DNA from 3 places in the Gracilibacillus sp. JCM 18860 genome. Region 3 is predicted to be linked to each of the others. Evidence: predicted binding sites of a transcription regulator. Region 3 holds the regulator's gene; each other region holds the start of a gene.
The links. The regulator Rex, encoded in region 3, represses fermentation and respiration genes when NADH is low (regulators of the CRP and FNR family bind a similar motif). The targets are predictions, from matches to a motif close to TTGTGAAATATTTCACAA.
Positions count from the first base shown of each region.

Region 1: a site for Rex is predicted at 2,324-2,341, ahead of qoxA (cytochrome aa3 quinol oxidase subunit II). Genes of this name have one in related genera too.
Region 2: a site for Rex is predicted at 3,875-3,892, ahead of nirB (nitrite reductase large subunit NirB). Genes of this name have one in related genera too.

Region 1 is NZ_AP043868.1:1,420,278-1,426,565, reverse strand. Features, by position in the region: gene ACZ5R4_RS07430 (sensor histidine kinase) at 99-1,490, opposite strand; gene ACZ5R4_RS07425 (response regulator transcription factor) at 1,477-2,187, opposite strand; gene qoxA (cytochrome aa3 quinol oxidase subunit II) at 2,545-3,543, shown strand; gene qoxB (cytochrome aa3 quinol oxidase subunit I) at 3,561-5,507, shown strand; gene qoxC (cytochrome aa3 quinol oxidase subunit III) at 5,504-6,103, shown strand; gene qoxD (cytochrome aa3 quinol oxidase subunit IV) at 6,104-6,288, shown strand, end outside.
Region 2 is NZ_AP043868.1:2,905,354-2,911,641, forward strand. Features, by position in the region: gene gntK (gluconokinase) at 1-350, opposite strand, end outside; gene ACZ5R4_RS14760 (GntP family permease) at 400-1,743, opposite strand; gene gnd (phosphogluconate dehydrogenase (NAD(+)-dependent, decarboxylating)) at 1,806-2,702, opposite strand; gene ACZ5R4_RS14770 (MurR/RpiR family transcriptional regulator) at 2,847-3,701, shown strand; gene nirB (nitrite reductase large subunit NirB) at 4,052-6,288, shown strand, end outside.
Region 3 is NZ_AP043868.1:1,860,795-1,867,082, forward strand. Features, by position in the region: gene ACZ5R4_RS09455 (CPBP family intramembrane glutamic endopeptidase) at 144-848, shown strand; gene ACZ5R4_RS09460 (DUF4305 domain-containing protein) at 853-1,053, shown strand; gene ACZ5R4_RS09465 (redox-sensing transcriptional repressor Rex) at 1,077-1,721, opposite strand; gene ACZ5R4_RS09470 (ABC-F family ATP-binding cassette domain-containing protein) at 1,878-3,809, shown strand; gene ACZ5R4_RS09475 (LCP family protein) at 3,929-4,969, shown strand; gene ACZ5R4_RS09480 (LysR family transcriptional regulator) at 5,199-6,113, opposite strand; gene ACZ5R4_RS09485 (MFS transporter) at 6,252-6,288, shown strand, end outside.

The sequences.
Region 1 (6,288 bases), 440 kb from region 3:
GCTTGCCAATCCCTTCACAACAACATTAGTAAGATTTTACCCAATGATAGGATTATTATAAGTGTAGGGGGGGCTAACCATAGAACTCCATCGATTATTTATTTAGGGAATGTTAATGTAACTGTTGTTCCTTTGTTTAATTCACTATCAAAGTCAATTGTTCCTTCGTGCATTTCCACAAGATTCTTCACAATCGAAAGTCCTAAACCTGTTCCACCATTTGCTCTAGATCTAGATTTATCGACTCGATAAAACCGTTCAAATAAGAACGGAATATCTTGTTTTTTTATTCCGATACCTGTATCGATAATTTTTACCTGAATGTGATTTCCTATATCGGTTACTTCTATTTTTATTTCTCCTTTTTCTGTATAACGGACTGCATTTTCGATAAGATTAGTAAAAATTTGCTCCATCCGATTCTTATCTGCATATAAGTGAAGAGGGGTATTCGGTGTATGGACATTTAGCTTTAAACCCTTTTGATTCGCTCTAAATTGTGAACGACGCATCATTTCTTCTGCTAGCATATTGAGATTAAATGCTTCCTTGTTTAAATCAATTTTACCCTCTTCAATTTTGGATAAATCGGTTAAATCATCCATTAAATTACTAATATGGTCTGCTTCATTTTCAATAATTTCAAGAAACTCTTGTTTTTCTTCTTCTGATTGGTACATTTCATGTCTTACTGCATTAGCATATCCCTTTACGTAGGTTAATGGTGTTTTTAACTCATGGGTAATATTAGAAAAAAATTCATTTCTGTTTGTCTGATATCTCTCAAGAGTTTGTGACAGATGATTTATGGCAGTTGCGAGTGATCCAATCTCATCATTTGCTTGATAGTCTACTTTTCGAGAGAAATCTTTTTTCTCCGCTATTTGTTTTGCGACTTTCTCCATAGCTATTAGTGGACCACCAATTTTTTTGGAAATAAAGATAGTAAAGCCTATTGCCAGACCAATTGCACCTAGACTTGCTAAAATTACGAGGATGATAATATTATGAATAGAATTACTGATTAAACCAAAGGACGAGAATAAGATCACACTAGCATTTTCCTCATTTTTATTTTCTTTCACAATCGGTTGACCGACCTTTAAATAGGTAGAACCATTAAAGGAGACCTCCTCAATAACTGTTTCGCCTTTATGAAGATGCTGTAATTGATCGTCTGTTACTATTTGATTCGTTAATTCATCATGCCAATTTGCCTTTGTAATAATTTTACCATCTTGATCGACAATGACAGCACTTGTATTCGTCATTTCTGTTAAATGCTCTAATAACTGAATATTTTCAGGATCTTCTAATTCATTAATTTCCCCAGCATATTTTTCCGATAATTGCACAAGCTGTGTTTCTGTTTGATTAATGGAATAATTTAGAATAAGCTGTAAGACAATATATCCAAATGGAATTAAAATGATTAATTGCAAAAATAAAATCGTCGCACCAATTTTAAAAACCACACTATTTAACCTCATTGGAATCCTCCGTTATAAATTTATAACCAACTCCCCAAATAGTTTGAATTGGCTGATAAGGAAGTCCTGCTTTTTTTAATTTATCTCTCACATAGCGAACGTGTGAATCCACTGTTCTTATATCGACAATCTCATCCATTCCCCAAATCATATCCAATAATTGTTCCCTCGTATATACGCGATTTGGATGGGAGGCAAGCAAGTATAGAAGATCGAATTCTTTTGGGCTATACTTCAGGTCATTTCCTTTTACCTTCACAGATCTAGCTTGAGGATCAATAGACCATTCTGCAAAGTTTACCTGCTGATTCGTCGTCTTTTCCTTTGTATGGGAAAAATGTCTGAGCTGTACTTTCATACGTGCAATCAGCTCTTCTGGCTCAAATGGCTTGACGATATAATCATCTGCACCAATGTTTAACCCTTCTACCTTTTGTGATGTATCATTTAATGCGGTCAATAAGATGATAGGTACATCTGGTCTCATTTCCTTCATCTTCTTACATGCTTCCATCCCATCTAATTCCGGCATCATAATATCTAGTAACACAATACTTACATCGTTCTCTTTCATTTTATCAATGGCTTCCCTACCATTGGAAGCTTCTATCCATTCATATTTATTGCGAAGATGTAGCTTAAGCATTGTTCGCATTTGCCTTTCGTCATCTACAATTAAAACTGTCGGTTTTATCATGTCTATCCCTCTTTAGCTAAAATAATCCTCATTAAAATAGTATAGAAATTTGATGGAATAGTAAAGGTTCCAGTCTTTTTCAATTTGTTGTATCACAGTGCTAACCATCTAATCATAAAAGTTATGTTATCAATGTCTGTGATCTTTTTCACTATTTCCTATTTGTGCATTACGTAAAACACTTTCACTTCCTTTTCTATTCCCTCTTTGGTTCAAAATTGAACTTTCTATGACAAATTTTCTTTCATCATAATTTCATCATATTTAGATGTAACAATGGAGAAGAAAGAGGGGTAATCATTCCCATTACTGAACTGGATTTGTTTTGTATAGATGCTTTATGGAGGGAGTAATAAGATGAAGGCATTGAAAAAGGTCTATGGTCTATTTTTATTATTAGTCACACCGCTAATACTTGCTGGTTGTGAAAATAAATTAATAGTTTTTGATCCGAAGGGACCTGTAGCTAGAAATTTATCAGATTTAATTATATTCTCTATTATTTTTATGCTCATTATAGTAGCAGTAGTATTCATTTTGTTCACTGTCATTGTGTGGAAATATCGGGCAAGACCAAATGATGGAGATTTTGAACCGAAAGAAGAGAAAGGGAACCATATTTTAGAAATCATATGGTTTGGTATCCCTGTATTGATCGTTATTGCATTGATGATCCCTACAACAAAAACGATCTATGAAGTGGAAGATATCCCGCAAGGATATGAAGAGGAAGAACCACTTGTTATCCATGTAACTTCAGCTGACTGGAAATGGATATTTAGCTATCCAGACCAAAATATTGAAACAGTGAACTATATTAATATTCCGAAGGATCATCCAGTGCAATTTAAACTAACCTCAGCTGGAACGATGCAATCCTTCTGGGTACCTGAATTGGGTGGCCAAAAATATACCATGGCAAATATGCAAACAAACCTTTACTTAGTTGCAGACCAAGAAGGCTCTTTTTATGGTAGAAATACTAACTTCAATGGTAGAGGTTATGCCCATATGGATTTCGAAGTCCAAGCACAATCTAAAGAGGACTTTAATGAATGGATTCATGATGTGAAGAAAACAGCAAACAAACTAACAGAGGATCAATATGATGAGTTGTTAGAGCCTGGAGTGGTTGGTCGTATGACCTTTAATAATACTCATTTAGATTGGATAGACCATGCTAAAGGCGGATCAGCCGATTATATTCATCCTGAACTTTATGAGATTCAGCATGGAGAAGAAAAAGAGCAAGAATTAGATGGTCAACCTGAAATAGAATCTAAGCATCAATCAGAAAACGACCAGTCCGAACAACATAGTGATTCCTCCCATATGGAAGATCACTCTAATCATTAAAAGAGGTGGTGAAGAACATGTCCTTAGATGAATTTTTTGTAACTGGTGATCCATTAATACTAGGATCTCAAATTGCAATTGGCTTAACGATGATTGGGCTTTTAGCATTGATCACTTATTTAAAGAGATGGAAATGGTTGTGGAATGAATGGTTTACAACTGTTGATCATAAAAAAATTGGAATTATGTACATTATCTCAGGTGTCTTAATGTTTTTCAGAGGGGGAGTTGATGGGCTATTAATGAAGGCTCAAACCTCCAGACCTGAGTTAGACTTTTTAGATGCACAGCACTATGATGAGATCTTCACAACACATGGTGTGATCATGATTTTATTTATGGCAATGCCAATGTTAATCGGGATTATGAACGTTGTTGTTCCATTACAAATAGGAGCACGAGACGTTGCTTTCCCTAAATTAAATGCATTAAGTTTTTGGCTATTCTTTGCTGCAGCGATGCTATTTAACGTATCCTTTGTTATTGGCGGTTCGCCAGATGCAGGATGGACATCTTATTTTCCTCTAGCAGGTAAGGAATTTACTCCTGGCGTCGGAAATAACTATTATGCAATAGCCATTCAGATCGCCGGTATTGGGACATTGATGTCAGGGATTAACTTTGTTGTGACAATTATAAAAATGCGTGCACCTGGTATGTCTTGGATGAAGATGCCTATCTTTGTATGGACTAGTTTAATCACATCCATCATTATCGTGGCAGCATTCCCAATCTTCACTGTTGCTTTACTATATATGTCCATGGACCGTTTATTCGGTACACACTTCTTTACTGTGGCGAGTGGTGGAGATCCAATGCTATGGCTCAACTTGTTCTGGTTATGGGGACACCCAGAAGTTTATATTGTTGTGCTACCAGCTTTCGGTATGTTCTCTGAGGTTATTGCTACTTTTGCACGTAAAAATTTATATGGCTATAAATCTATGGTATTTGCCGTTGCGGGTATCGCATTTCTAAGTATGCTCGTATGGGTACACCATTTCTATACAATGGGTAATAGTGCGGCAGTTAACTCAATCTTCTCCTTAACTACCATGATGATTGCCATACCGACAGGAGTAAAAATATTTAACTGGCTATTTACTTTAAGAAAAGGTCGAATTGAATTTTCAACGTCGATGCTTTGGGCTTTGGCCTTTATTCCATGTTTTACAATCGGTGGGGTAACTGGAGTAATGCTTGCGATGGCAGCAGCTGACTACCAATATCACAATACCATGTTCTTAGTGGCACACTTCCACTATGTATTGATTCCAGGTGTCGTATTTGCTGTATTTGCAGCTCTATATTACTGGTGGCCAAAAATGTTTGGATTTAAATTAAATGAAAAAATTGGAAAATGGCATTTCTGGTTATTTGTTATAGGCTTTAACCTAACCTTTATGCCAATGTTCTTTGTCGGATTAGATGGTATGTCTCGTCGTCTATACACCTATGCGGAAAGCACTGGCTGGGGAGCATGGCTAGGAGTCTCTGCAGTAGGATCACTGATTATGGCGGCAGGATTTGCAGCGTTATGCTATAACATTTACTGGAGCTTCCGCTATGCAAAACGTGATGCAGGCAATGATCCTTGGAATGCTCGAACGCTAGAATGGTCAACAGCATCACCTGCGCCACACTACAATTTCTCAGTAGTTCCAAAAGTTGATCGTTTAGATGATTTCTGGCACAAGAAGAAATCAGGCAAGCTAGGTCTGAAAAAATCTGAATTGAAGCCTGTCCATATGCCAAGTAATAGTTGGACTCCAGTTTTCCTTGGTGTAGCATTTGGCATTGTTGGATTTTTCCTAGTATTTGAATGGTTTACGCTAGCGATTATATCAAGTGTATTGATTATTATTGGATTAATTGCGAATAGTTTTGATTACGATGATGGGTATCATATACCTGTTGAGGAATTAGAGGAAGAAGAACGAGAATGGAGGGGTGAATTAAAATGAGCTCACACACAGAAACACCATTAGAATATAAATCACAACAGAGTCAAATGAATATATTAGGCTTTTGGATATTTTTAGGTGCTGAGATTGTCCTATTCTCTACCTTGTTTGCTTCCTATTTCGTTCTAGAGCATAACACAGCAGGTGGTCCTGCAGGTCAAGACATTTTTGTTTTAAAGGATGTCTTGATCGAAACTTTTTTACTATTAACTAGTAGCTTCACTTCAGGCCTTGCTATTCACGCTATGCGAAATCACGATAAAAAAGGCTTACTCACTTGGATGATTGTGACCTTATTATTGGGTGCAGGATTCTTATATTTTGAAATTAATGAGTTTCTTCATTTCATTCATGAAGGTGCAACCATTCAAACGAGTGGTTTTACTGCTGGATTATTCACGTTATTAGGTACTCATGGTGCTCACGTAACCTTCGGGATTATTTGGATTAGTTTATTACTAGTGCAATTAGTTCGCCGTGGAATTACTGAAAAGACTTCCAGTAAATTGTTTATCGCAAGTTTATATTGGCACTTCTTAGACGTTGTATGGATTTTTATTTTTACATTCGTCTATCTGAAAGGAATGGTGATATAGATGAGTGCAAAGTCAAATCATTTTCCATGGAATCTTTTAATTGGGTTTCTTCTGTCGATTGCACTAACATTACTTGCTGTTTTTGTTAAGTTTTATACAGACTTCTCAAGTTTGGTGATCTTGTGGATTATTGGTGCATTTGCCATTTTCCAAGCATTAATTCAGTTGTTTATGTTCATGCACGT
Region 2 (6,288 bases), 1.0 Mb from region 3:
TGCTTTACTTTCTCCATGTAGGAAGAACTCCGATTATCTGCCCATGTAATAGAGTTAGTTAATGGCTTACCATCTTGATTCACGACCATTAAACTATGCATGGCCGAACTAAAAGAAATAAACTGGACCTTTTCTCCAGTAATATTTGCTTGCTTCATACTATCTTTAATGACAGTTATGACAGCCTGGAAGATTTCTTCAGGGTCTTGCTCTGCAACTTCTGGTCTTGGAGTATATAATGGGTACTCCACTCCTGCTCTGCTTAATGCCTTTCCGTTTTTATCAAAAACTACTGCTTTCGTACTTGTCGTGCCGATATCAACACCAATCATAACATCGCTCATACTGATAGATCCCTCCTATGTAAAATGGGCATAAAAAGCTATGCCCATCTGAAAATTATGAAATAAAAATACCTAGTAACAGTGCAACAGATAAACCGACAAGACCGATTAATGTTTCCATAACGGTCCAGGATTTTAGTGTATCCTTAACATCTAAACCAAAATATCGTCCAACTAGCCAAAAACCAGAGTCATTAACATGTGATAATACTGTTGCACCTGATGCAATTGCAATAACGATTAAGCCTAAAATTGGACCTTCGAGATTTAGGATATCAATTAATGGTGCGACAAGTCCTGCTGCAGTTACCATCGATACGGTTGCAGATCCTTGAGCCACACGAACAGCAGCTGCGATTAAAAATGCTAGTAGGATAGGTGGCAGATTAGAACCAGCCATCATATTTCCAATTACATCACCAACACCAGATTGAATTAAAACTTCTTTAAATACACCACCAGCCCCTGTTACTAATATAATAATCCCTGCAGGCTCTAATCCTTTGTTCGCAATATCTTGCACTTCTTGACGTGTGAAACCACGTTTTGTTCCTAAGAAGATAAAGGTAAGAATTGTTGCAATGGTTAAAGCGACAAAAGGGTGTCCTAAGAATGTAAAGATATCACGCGCAATATTCCCTTCGTCTAGAAAGAAATCGGAAAATGTATTACATAAAATTAATAATAACGGTGTTAAGATGATCGAAGCTATTAAAGGAAAACTAGGCAACTCTCGATCATACTCTACTTCTTCCATATTCATATACTCTGGAACAACAACATGCAGTCGTTTTGAAATATATCGTGCGAATAGTGGACCAGCAATAATCATGGAAGGGATACCGGCAAGTGCACCGAACAAAATAACCCATCCTAAATCGGCTCCGACTAAATCTGCAACCGCAATTGGTCCAGGGGTTGGCGGTATAAAACTATGTGTAACCGCTAAACCAGCGAGTAAAGGAATACCATAGTATAATAATGATTTCCCTGTTTTCTTTGCTAAACCGTATACAATGGGAACAAGAATGATAAATCCAACATCAAAAAAGACAGGAATTGCGACAAGAAAGCCTGTAATTCCTAAAGACCATTGTGCTTTATCTTCTCCAAGCCTATTAATCATTGTTCGCGCTAGACGATCGGCACCACCTGAAACCTCCAGCATTTGCCCGAACATAGCACCTAAACCGACAACAACAGCAACAAAGCCTAAGGTTCCTCCCATTCCTTTTTCCATCGTGTCCACTACATCACCAAGAGGCATTCCTGCCAAGATGCCGACAATTAAACTGACTACTAATAAGGCAACGAAAGCGTGTAATTTCGTACGAATAACTAGAAATAATAATAGAAAAATTCCTGCTAATGCAATAAGTATTAACATCTGATCTGACATATGGTTACCACCCTTTATTTAATATTTTTATCACCATAGATCTTCTTTCGAGGAAAACTCCTTTATGCGTCTATGACAGCATGGCCGCCAAATTCATTTCGGAGTGCAGCGACAACTTTTCCAGTAAATGTGTCCTCTTCTTGTGAGCGATAGCGCATCATCAGAGCAAGTGTAATGACAGGTGCCGCCATCTCATAATCGAGTGCTGTCTCCACTGTCCATTTGCCTTCTCCAGATGAATGCATGATTCCTTTTATTTGTTCGAGGTTTGGATCTTTTTCAAAAGCCTTTTCTGTTAGTTCCATTAACCAAGAACGGATGACAGAGCCATTATTCCAAACCTTGGCAACCTTTTCATAATTGTATGAAAAAGGACTTTTCTCCAGTATGTCAAATCCTTCTGCAATGGCTTGCATCATACCGTATTCCATCCCATTATGAACCATTTTCAAAAAGTGACCGCTTCCAATAGGTCCAGTATATAAGTAACCATCCTTAACGGTAAGGTCTTGAAAAAGTGACTTTATCTTATCGAACTCCTGCTGATCTCCACCGATCATCATACAGGCACCGTTCCGTGCACCTTCCACTCCACCGCTTGTCCCGCAATCAAAGAAATAAATGCTCTTTTCTTTACATGCATCCCCACGCTTAATCGAATCTTTATAATGAGCATTGCCACCATCAATCAATCGGTCACCGCTTTCAAGGCAATTTAATAAAGCTTGAAATACGGATTCTGTAGCATCTCCTGCTGGAACCATCATCCAAACAGTGCGTGGTGGTTCTAAACGATGCACAAGTTCTTTTATCGTGGAAACGGACTCGCCACCATCTGAAATAAACTGCTGTAGTGCTTCTTTATTCATATCGTGAGCTATGACCGTATAGTTTTTATCTAGTAAATTTAGTGATAATGAATAACCCATCTTCCCTAAACCTATCATTCCTATTTGCATGATGACCAATCCTCTTTCGAAAAAATTTTCGTTCTTCAACCATTATACGAAAAAAAATTCTTTTTTCAACCGTTTACAGAAAATATTTTTTTTCGTACACTATTCCTGTATAATGAGAACTAAAGGTTTTACAGGAGAATGCTAATGAGAAAAAGAGAGCAAACGTGCTTAGAGAAAGTGCGAAGAAATTATCCAAAATTCAGTGTTACGGAAAGAAAAATTGCTGATTATATTTTAGAAAATCCGAATCAAATTATTCATTCTTCAATTAATCAGTTGGCTGAGGATTTAGATGTTGCAGATTCCACTGTTTTTCGATTTTGTAAGCGGATAGGTTATAAAGGTTACCAAGCGATGAAGATTGCATTAGCTTCTGAGGTAGTATCTTCCATGCAACATATTCATGAAGAAGTCGATAGTAATGATGCGATCAATACAGTAGCTGCGAAGGTTTTTCGAACAAATATTCAATCTTTGGAAGAAACGTTAAAAATTATGGATGAAGAACAGTTACAAGAGGCAGTTAATATCCTATTATCAGCTCGACAAATTCACTTTTTTGGTAGTGGAGGATCTAACACAGTAGCGTTAGATGCATATCATAAATTTATTCGAACGGGATTGCAAGTACAAGCTGTAGTAGATACGCACTTTCAGTTAATGGCTGCTTCACAGCTGGATGAGAATGACTGTGCTGTGCTAATTTCCCACTCAGGGTCCTCAAAGGACATATTGCATATTTTAAATGTGTTGAAAAAAAATCAAGTAAAAACAATAGCTATTACAAACTTAGCTAAATCAACGTTAAGTGAAGCGGTACATATTCCATTATACACAAGCTCTGGGGAAACTGATTTTAGAACGGAGGCATTTTCTTCCCGGATTGCTCAGTTGACATTACTTGATTTATTATATGTGAATGTTTTGATGAATAGGGGAGAAAGAGGGCAAGAGGCGTTAAATAAGATGCGAGAAGCGATTACGGTGAAAAGAATATAGCTTATAACAATTGCTGAGAAAATCTAATGGTGGTGTAAAAGAGAGACTTAGAATACATATGAATATCGCGAAAATTTACCCTATAGTTAAAGTGTCTGTTACTTTCGAAAAGTTAGAAAGTGGGCAGGCACTATTTTTTTGTAGAAAATTACTGTTGAAATACATTAAAAAATATGTGAAATAGTGATCAAAGTCACAGAAAGATCATCTGAATTAGAATATAATGGAAGTAAACATTCGATGATTATAGAAGTTTATGTGAATAATTGAGCATGATAGATTGCCTTCTTCAGTTGATGCAAGGCTCATTTTATCAGGCTTCAAAAAAAGGATGAATGGAGGATTAAAAAATGAAAAAGCTTGTGTTGATAGGAAATGGAATGGCGGGAATTCGAACAATAGAGGAAATTTTAAAGCTATTACCTGATTATTTTGATATAACGGTATTTGGAAAAGAGCCTTATCCTAACTATAACCGAATTCAATTATCTAAGGTTCTACAAGGAGATACAGAACTAAAGGACATTACATTGAATGAATGGCAGTGGTATGAGGATCACAACATTTTACTGTATCCCGGAGAAACGGTGGTGAAAATTGATAAGAAGAGGCAACTTGTCTATACCGATAAAGGGAAAGAAGCCCCATTTGATCATTTAATTATCGCAACTGGGTCGACCCCATTTATCTTACCCATTCCTGGTGCAGATAAAGAGGGGGTCACAGGATTTCGTGATATATCAGATTGTGAAAGAATGATCAAAGTATCTGACAAATATCGACATGCAACGGTTATTGGTGGAGGCCTTTTAGGATTAGAAGCGGCGCGTGGTTTATTGAATTTAGGGATGGACGTCGATGTGGTGGAATTGTCCGATTATTTGATGGAGGCCCAATTAGACCGAACAGCGGGAGAATTATTGCAGGAAGAGCTAGAAAGACAAGGGATGCAATTTCATTTAAATACACAAACAGTGGAAGTGTTAGGAAACGGGCGTGTAACAGATGTAAAATTTAAGAATGGCAATACAATAGCGACAGATCTAGTAGTTATGGCAGTGGGTATTAGACCAAATGTAACACTTGCTCAAGAAGCAGGACTAGTAGTTAATCGAGGAATAGTGGTTAATGATTATATGGAAACAAGCTCAGCCAATATTTATGCTGTAGGAGAGTGTGTGGAGCATAATGAAAGGACGTATGGGCTTGTTGCTCCTTTATATGAACAAGGTCAAATCTTGGCAAAGCAAATTTGTGGAATGAATCACCAAGGCTATAAAGGATCTATCGTTTCTACCCAGTTAAAAGTGTCTGGAGTGGATGTGTTTTCAGCTGGTGTCATTAAAGAAACACCGGAAACAAAAGTGATGAAGGTATTTGATGAATGGCAGAAAACGTATAAAAAAATCGTCATTCATAATGGGAGGCTAATTGGTGCTGTTTTATATGGAGATACAAAAGAAGGAACGAAACTATTCAGTTACATCAAGAAACAAGCAAGTGTGGAGGACTACTTAGCAAGTTGGCAAAATACTGATGAGGAAGAAAGCATTGTGGCAACCATGAGTGATGATGAAATCATTTGTGGTTGTAATGGGGTGTCTAAAGGTGCCATAGTTAAAGCAATTAAGGAAGATGGTTTGACATCACTTGAAGAAGTAAAGAATTCTACCAATGCCGCACGTTCCTGTGGTCAATGCAAAGGAATGGTAACAGATTTATTAGAATTAACCTTAGGTGATGATTATAGTGACAATAGCAAAGAAACGATTTGTGGCTGTACCGATTTATCACACGAGGAAGTTGTTGCTGAAATCCGCCAAAAAGGTTTAACACTTACGAAAGAAGTAATGAATGTTCTAGATTGGAAAACGGAGGAAGGCTGTTCAAAATGTAGACCAGCACTAAATTATTATTTAGGGATGATCCATCCAGTAGATTATAAGGATGAACGAGAGTCGCGATTTGTCAATGAACGTCTTCATGCCAATATTCAAAAGGATGGAACCTATTCTGTTGTTCCAAGAATGTATGGTGGTGTGACAAACGCTAAGGATTTACGGAAAATAGCCGATGTCGCAGAGAAATATAATGTTGGTATGATTAAAATGACAGGTGGACAGCGGATTGATTTATTAGGAATTAAAAAAGAGGATCTACCTAATGTTTGGAAGGAATTAGGGATGCCATCAGGATATGCCTATGGTAAATCTGTGCGTACGGTAAAGACATGTGTTGGTGCACAGTTTTGCCGCTTCGGTACACAGGACTCTGTTGGTATGGGGATTCAATTAGAGAAAAAGTTTGAAGGATTAAACACCCCACATAAAGTAAAGATGGGTGTATCCGCTTGTCCACGTAATTGTTCGGAGGGAAGTGTGAAGGATGTTGGTGTTGTTGGGTTAGATGGCGTTTGGGAAATATATGTAGGTGGTAATGGAGGTACCGATCTAAGACAGGCAGATCTGTTAGTGAGGGTAAAAACAGAAGAAGAAGTGCTTTCATACACAGCAGCATTTCTGCAATATTACCGTGAAAATGCAAATTATTTGGAAAGAACATCCAAGTTTGTTGAGCGAGTTGGTAT
Region 3 (6,288 bases):
GTAAGCAGAGGGACACCATCTATTATTTTTAAGAACAACACATTTATTTAAAAATAACTTTAGACGAACTATTTCAATTTTATTCTAAAATTATGTTAAAATACGTATCATGTAAGAAAAAAATAAAAAGGAGTCGTTTGAATTTGCCTGCCAAGTATATTTATATAATTCTTACCTATGTTGCGGTACAATTGTCAGCTTTTCTTGTTATACCATTTCGGTTGTACACAAACGTAGATCCATTAACATTAATGGTTGGATGGAATATCGGTAGCTTCGTTCTTGCTTTGATTATCTCTTGCTATTTACTAAGAGATGAAATCAATTCTTTCTTTCAATCACGGGATAAAAGAATTGGACAAATTGTATTATGGACAATACTCGGTTTCTTCTTAGTATTAATTGCTCAGGTAGCATCCACCGTCATTGAACGTTTTGTATTTGGTGCACCAGTTGGTTCTGAAAATACGATGCAATTGATGCAAGTAGCGAGACAAGCACCAATATTTATTATTCTTATTTCTATTTTAGGTCCAATCCTGGAGGAGCTCGTATTCCGTAAAGCGATTTTTGGTTCCCTATATAAAAAAATGAACTTCTTCTTTGCCGGAATTATTTCAGGGGTTTTATTTGCTGTCTTGCATAACGATTTCAGTCATCTCTTAACCTATATAGCAGTTGCATTTGTGCTTGCCTTTATCTATGTCGAAACCAAAAGAATTCTCGTACCTATTCTTGCACATATGGCGATGAACACATTTGCAGTCATTGGGCAATTATCACTTGATCCAGAAGAAATGGAACAAATGCTAGAACAGGTACAGTTCATCTTAGTTGGGGGCTTTTAAAAACATGAGATTTTCACCATTGGGCTCTGCCATCATCTATTTCATTTTGGGCTCATTATTTATCTATATTGGCATAAAATCTGCCGATGATACGGTATTTAATTTCATTACACTTGCATTAGCGTTTTTTGCTACCATTGATTTCGTTGTTGCAATACGACTAGTAAGCTTACATTTTAAAATTAAAAAGGCGAAGAAAAAATAAGAAGTGCCTCTCATCAGCACTTCTTATTTTTCCTCTATTTCTAATGGATAATGCTTCATAAAATAAACGAGTGACTGCAGCTCTACTGATAGGTCAATATGGTGGACGCGAACATTATCTGGAACGGTAATCCTTGCAGGGGTAAAGTTTAAGATACCTTTTATTCCTGCTTTCACCAGTCGATCTGCCATAGACTGCGCTTCAGAAACTGGTACGGTAAGAATAGCTACCTGAATATCTCCTATTTTTTCTTCTAATTCATCTATATGATGAACATTGACATTTCGAATCTCTGTTCCTACCTTGATTGGATCCGCATCAAATGCCACTTCTATCTTCGTATTATTGTTTTTGGTAAAATTATAATTTAAAAAAGCGGTTCCTAAATTCCCGACACCAATCAGGACAACAGGCGTATTCTCATCCTGGTCTAAGGTTTTACGGAAAAAGCCGAGTAAGTAATCGACATTGTAGCCATATCCTTTTTTTCCTAATGCACCAAAATACGAAAAATCTCTGCGAATGGTAGCAGAGTCGACCTTCATTGCAAGACTAAGTTCCTTTGATGAGACACGGTCTTTACCTTGGATATGTAAATTATTCAAAAAACGATAATATAAAGGTAATCGCTTCGCTGTAGCTTGTGGAATTTTATGTTGATTAGGCATCCTCTATTCCCCTTATTTCTTCATTAAATATTATTCTCTCTTTATTCTAACAGAAAAAAAGAAAAAAGTCGTGAAATTGTTCACTTGTCTATCTACTTCCCTTACTTGCAGTTCGTTCGCCTTTTAGATACACTTACATCATTGAGGTGAACGATGATGATTTATTTACAGGTGAACAATTTAACCAAACGATTTGGTGCTGAGCTGATCTTATCTAATATAAAACTAGAAATTAAACAAAATGACCGGATTGCCATTGTTGGTCGAAATGGTGCGGGAAAATCTACCTTATTAAATATAATTGCAGGTAACCTTAGCTATGATGAAGGAGAGATCCATAAACCAAAGGATGTTACCTTAGGATATCTTGCCCAACATACGGGACTTGATTCTACAGAAACGATCTGGGATGAAATGTTAAAGATCTTTTCCCATTTGTTAAAGGAAGAAAAGGAACTGAGAAGCATGGAACAGCAAATGGGAGATTCTGATCTATTAGCAGATACAGAAAAATATCAACAACTACTAGTAAGCTATGACCGCAAACAAGAAGCATTTAAGCAAGCTGGTGGCTATGAATATGAGCCTGAAATCAAAGCCGTTCTAAACGGTCTAGATTTTCCTGAATCCATGTGGGACACATCGATTGCCACATTAAGTGGTGGTCAGAAGACGAGACTCGCCCTTGGAAAGCTTCTTCTAACAAAACCTAATGTACTAATACTAGATGAGCCAACCAATCATCTAGATATTCAAACCTTAACATGGCTTGAAGGCTATCTAAACAGCTATCAAGGTGCCGTTGTGATCGTATCCCATGACCGATACTTCCTTGATAAAACGGTTCAAATTGTCTATGAAATTTCGCGTCATGAATCGAAGAAGTATCACGGTAATTACAGTAAATATTTAAAGCAAAAAGCAGCCAATTATGAACGTGATAGGAAGCTTTACGAAAAACAACAAACCGAAATAAAGCGAATGGAAGATTTTATACAGAAAAATATTGTGAGAGCCTCCACGACGAAAAGAGCACAAAGCAGACGCAAACAGTTAGAAAAAATGGAAGTAATGGACAAGCCACTTGGTGATGAGGGCTCTGCCAAATTTAGTTTCAACGTGGAGCGTAGGAGCGGTAATGATGTCCTCAAGGTAAATGACCTAGCATTCCGTTATAACAATGCTGAGCCCTTTACTTTTGAAAATCTTAATCTTGAGCTAACCCGTGGTGAGAGCATGGCCCTTGTTGGCCCAAATGGTGTCGGAAAATCTACATTATTAAAAAATATAATCGGCGAACTAGATCCTGATAAGGGTGCCATACAACTAGGTGCTAATGTGAAAATTGGCTACTATGATCAGGAACAGACACAACTGCATCATGAAAAGAATGTCCTAAGTGAACTTTGGGATGATTATCCGCTTATGAACGAAAAGGATATACGAACCATTCTAGGAAACTTTCTTTTTAGTGGAGATGATGTACTACGGCCAGTATCAGCTCTTAGTGGTGGGGAAAAGGCTCGGCTCGCGCTTGCTAAATTAATGATGGAAAAGGCCAATTTATTAATTTTAGACGAGCCGACCAACCATTTAGACTTAGATAGTAAAGAAATATTGGAATCTGCCCTTATCGATTATCCTGGCACGATATTGTTCGTTTCCCATGATCGCTACTTTATTAATAAGCTGGCGACACAGGTACTAGAAATGCAACCACAGCACACGACGGTATATTTAGGTGATTATGATTATTATGTAGAGAAAAAACAAGAGGAAAAAGAGCTGGAAGAACTGAAAAGGGAGCAATCCAAAGAAATAGACACGAAGCCAAGCACGAAATCGGATTTTAAAAAAGAAAAAGAATTAAAAAGAGAACAACGGAAAAAAGAAAGAAGAATAAGGGAAATTGAAGCGGAAATGGAAGAACTAGAAACCGCTCTTGCAGCTCTTGAAGCACAATTATGTCTTCCAGAAGTGTACCAGGATCACGAGAAGTCATTGCAGCTTACAACGGAAAGTGAGGAATTAAAAAAACAAATGGAAAAACATATGGAAGAGTGGGAATCCTTACACATGGACGAATGAATCCTATTAAAAATGTGAAACTTTTTATCATTTTAATCGTCTAATATAGAGGTGGAAACTTTTCAACAAAATACTACAAAAAGTTAGAATAATAGACAATAAGTGAGGTATGGATAATATTGAGTGAACTTAGATCAGAACGAAGAAGAAAACAAAAACAGAAGCCGAAAAAGTGGAAGAAACGAATTATTTGGATTTTATTATTGATGCTTATTGCCATTATCGCCTATGCTATCTACTTTTTTACCCAAATTTTTGATGCAGCCAAGGATTCACACGTTGAATTAGATCGGCCAGACGGGAAATCAGAGCTAAGAGACGAAGCGGTCACCATTGGAGATGACCCTTTCTCGATTTTACTAATTGGGGTAGAGGATTATGAAACAGATGGAAAAAACGGTCGTGCCGATACACAAATTGTCGTCACACTGAACCCGGACACAGATCAAATGACCATGACTACTGTGCCACGGGATTCACAGGTAGAATTTACAGCGGAGGAAGCGGGGCAATATGCTGGCTCCCACAAAATCAATGCAGCCTATACCTATGGCTCAATAACTGACTATGGTCCGAATAAGCTAACCGTAGAAAAAGTCGAACAATTACTCGATATACCAATCGATGAATATGTCACGGTTAACTTCGATGGATTCCGAGACATTGTCGATGCACTTGGTGGAGTTACTGTTGATATTAAAGAACCATTCTATGAGAAAAATATTTATGCTGGGGGGGAACGAATATACTTTGAACAAGGTCCAGCAAAATTAAATGGTGAGGAAGCGTTAGCGTTTGTACGAATGAGAAAACGTGAAGTCAATGCTATTTATTCACGTGAAGAAAGACAGCGTCAATTTATCCAAGCATCGATTGATCAAGCTATTTCAGCTGGTACATTATTTAAAGTCGGAGAAATTACGGATATTCTAGGTAAGAATGTTACGACAAGCTTAAGCCCGACTGAAATTTATCATTTACAAAGAGCCTATTCATCAATGAATGCATCAAGTATTGAAACATTTGAAATTGAAGGATCGAATCAAATGTTAGGTGGTATCTCCTATTTCGTACCAACAGAAGACGGATTATATAATGTGTCTCAGCAATTAAAACAAGCTTTAGGATTACCATCAGACACCATCAATCAAACAGAATAAGCGGTACAGCGAGTCATTTTTTGGACTCGCTGTATTTTTTAATATACATTTTTTATCCCCAAGGTTATCCACTTATTCATTCTTCTTTTATCAGTTATCCAAAGAGTTATACACACAATCCACAATTCTATCTTGAATTATCCACAGAAGTAGCGATAATTTTAACCCTGGTATAGCAATGATTATATTTTTATCCACAATTTTAAAATGGATCTGTGAATAAAGAATCCTATCGTAACATCAATGCTCTCCTAGTTTCGCTTCCAATTGTTTTTTCATCTTTAAAATAGTTGATAATAAAACTTCGAAATGCGATCGCTGCCTGTGATAAATAACGATCTTCCCTCCAAACTATCCGAAAAATCCTTTCTCCTGCGGGATCTTCGATTGGCAGCTTGACTAAATCCAACTCTTCCCCACTTTTACAGCCACCGACAATGGCGACACCGAATCCAGAACGGACAAGTTCAGCGATACTTGCTGGATCTTCCGTTTCACACACCATTTTTGGACAAAAACCCGCTTGATCACATAAATCATCATTCATCATCCGTAAAGGTGAATTTTCTTTGTATCCGACAAAAGGTTCAGCTGATGCTTCACTAAGGTGAATGGCTTTGCGATCTGCATATTTATGTCCGTGTGGCACAGCGAGATAAAGCTTTTCCTTTATCAATGGAATTTCACTAAATCCCTCTTGTTGTATTGGCAATGAAGTTAAATAGAAGTCTACTTCTCGGTTAATTTCAATATCCTCAATATCCTTCATAGACGATTGAATCATCTGAAGGTTTACTTCTGGATGTTCAGTCAAAAAATTTTGCAAGGGCTCTCTCACCTGTTCCATATTCATAATTGCTAAATGAATACGACCTTGTTTTAAGCCAGCTAGATCCTCTACTTCCCTACGCCCCTCTTCTAGCAAATGGATCGCAGCCTTTGCTTTCGTTTCAAATGCTTTTCCAAAAGGGTTCAAACGAATTTGCCGAGCTTTACGATCAAAAAGTGATACTCCTAAATCCTCTTCCAATCGTTGAATTGTTCTACTTAAAGCTGGCTGAGCGATATGAAGCTCTTGTGCGGCTTTAGTCATATGCTCTAATCTAGCCACAGTCAAAAAATATTTAAGCTGGAGTAATTCCATTTGTTATTCCCTCCTATTCATTACATTAAGTATATGCATATATAGCAAAACATGTATTTTTCATTATCTATTTATCATTATATAATCATTATTGCAAGCCGACAACAGCCAGCTATATAGGAGAGGTGGTGCATAGCTATGAAAAATATACAGGGAAGGTCATCTACAAACATGA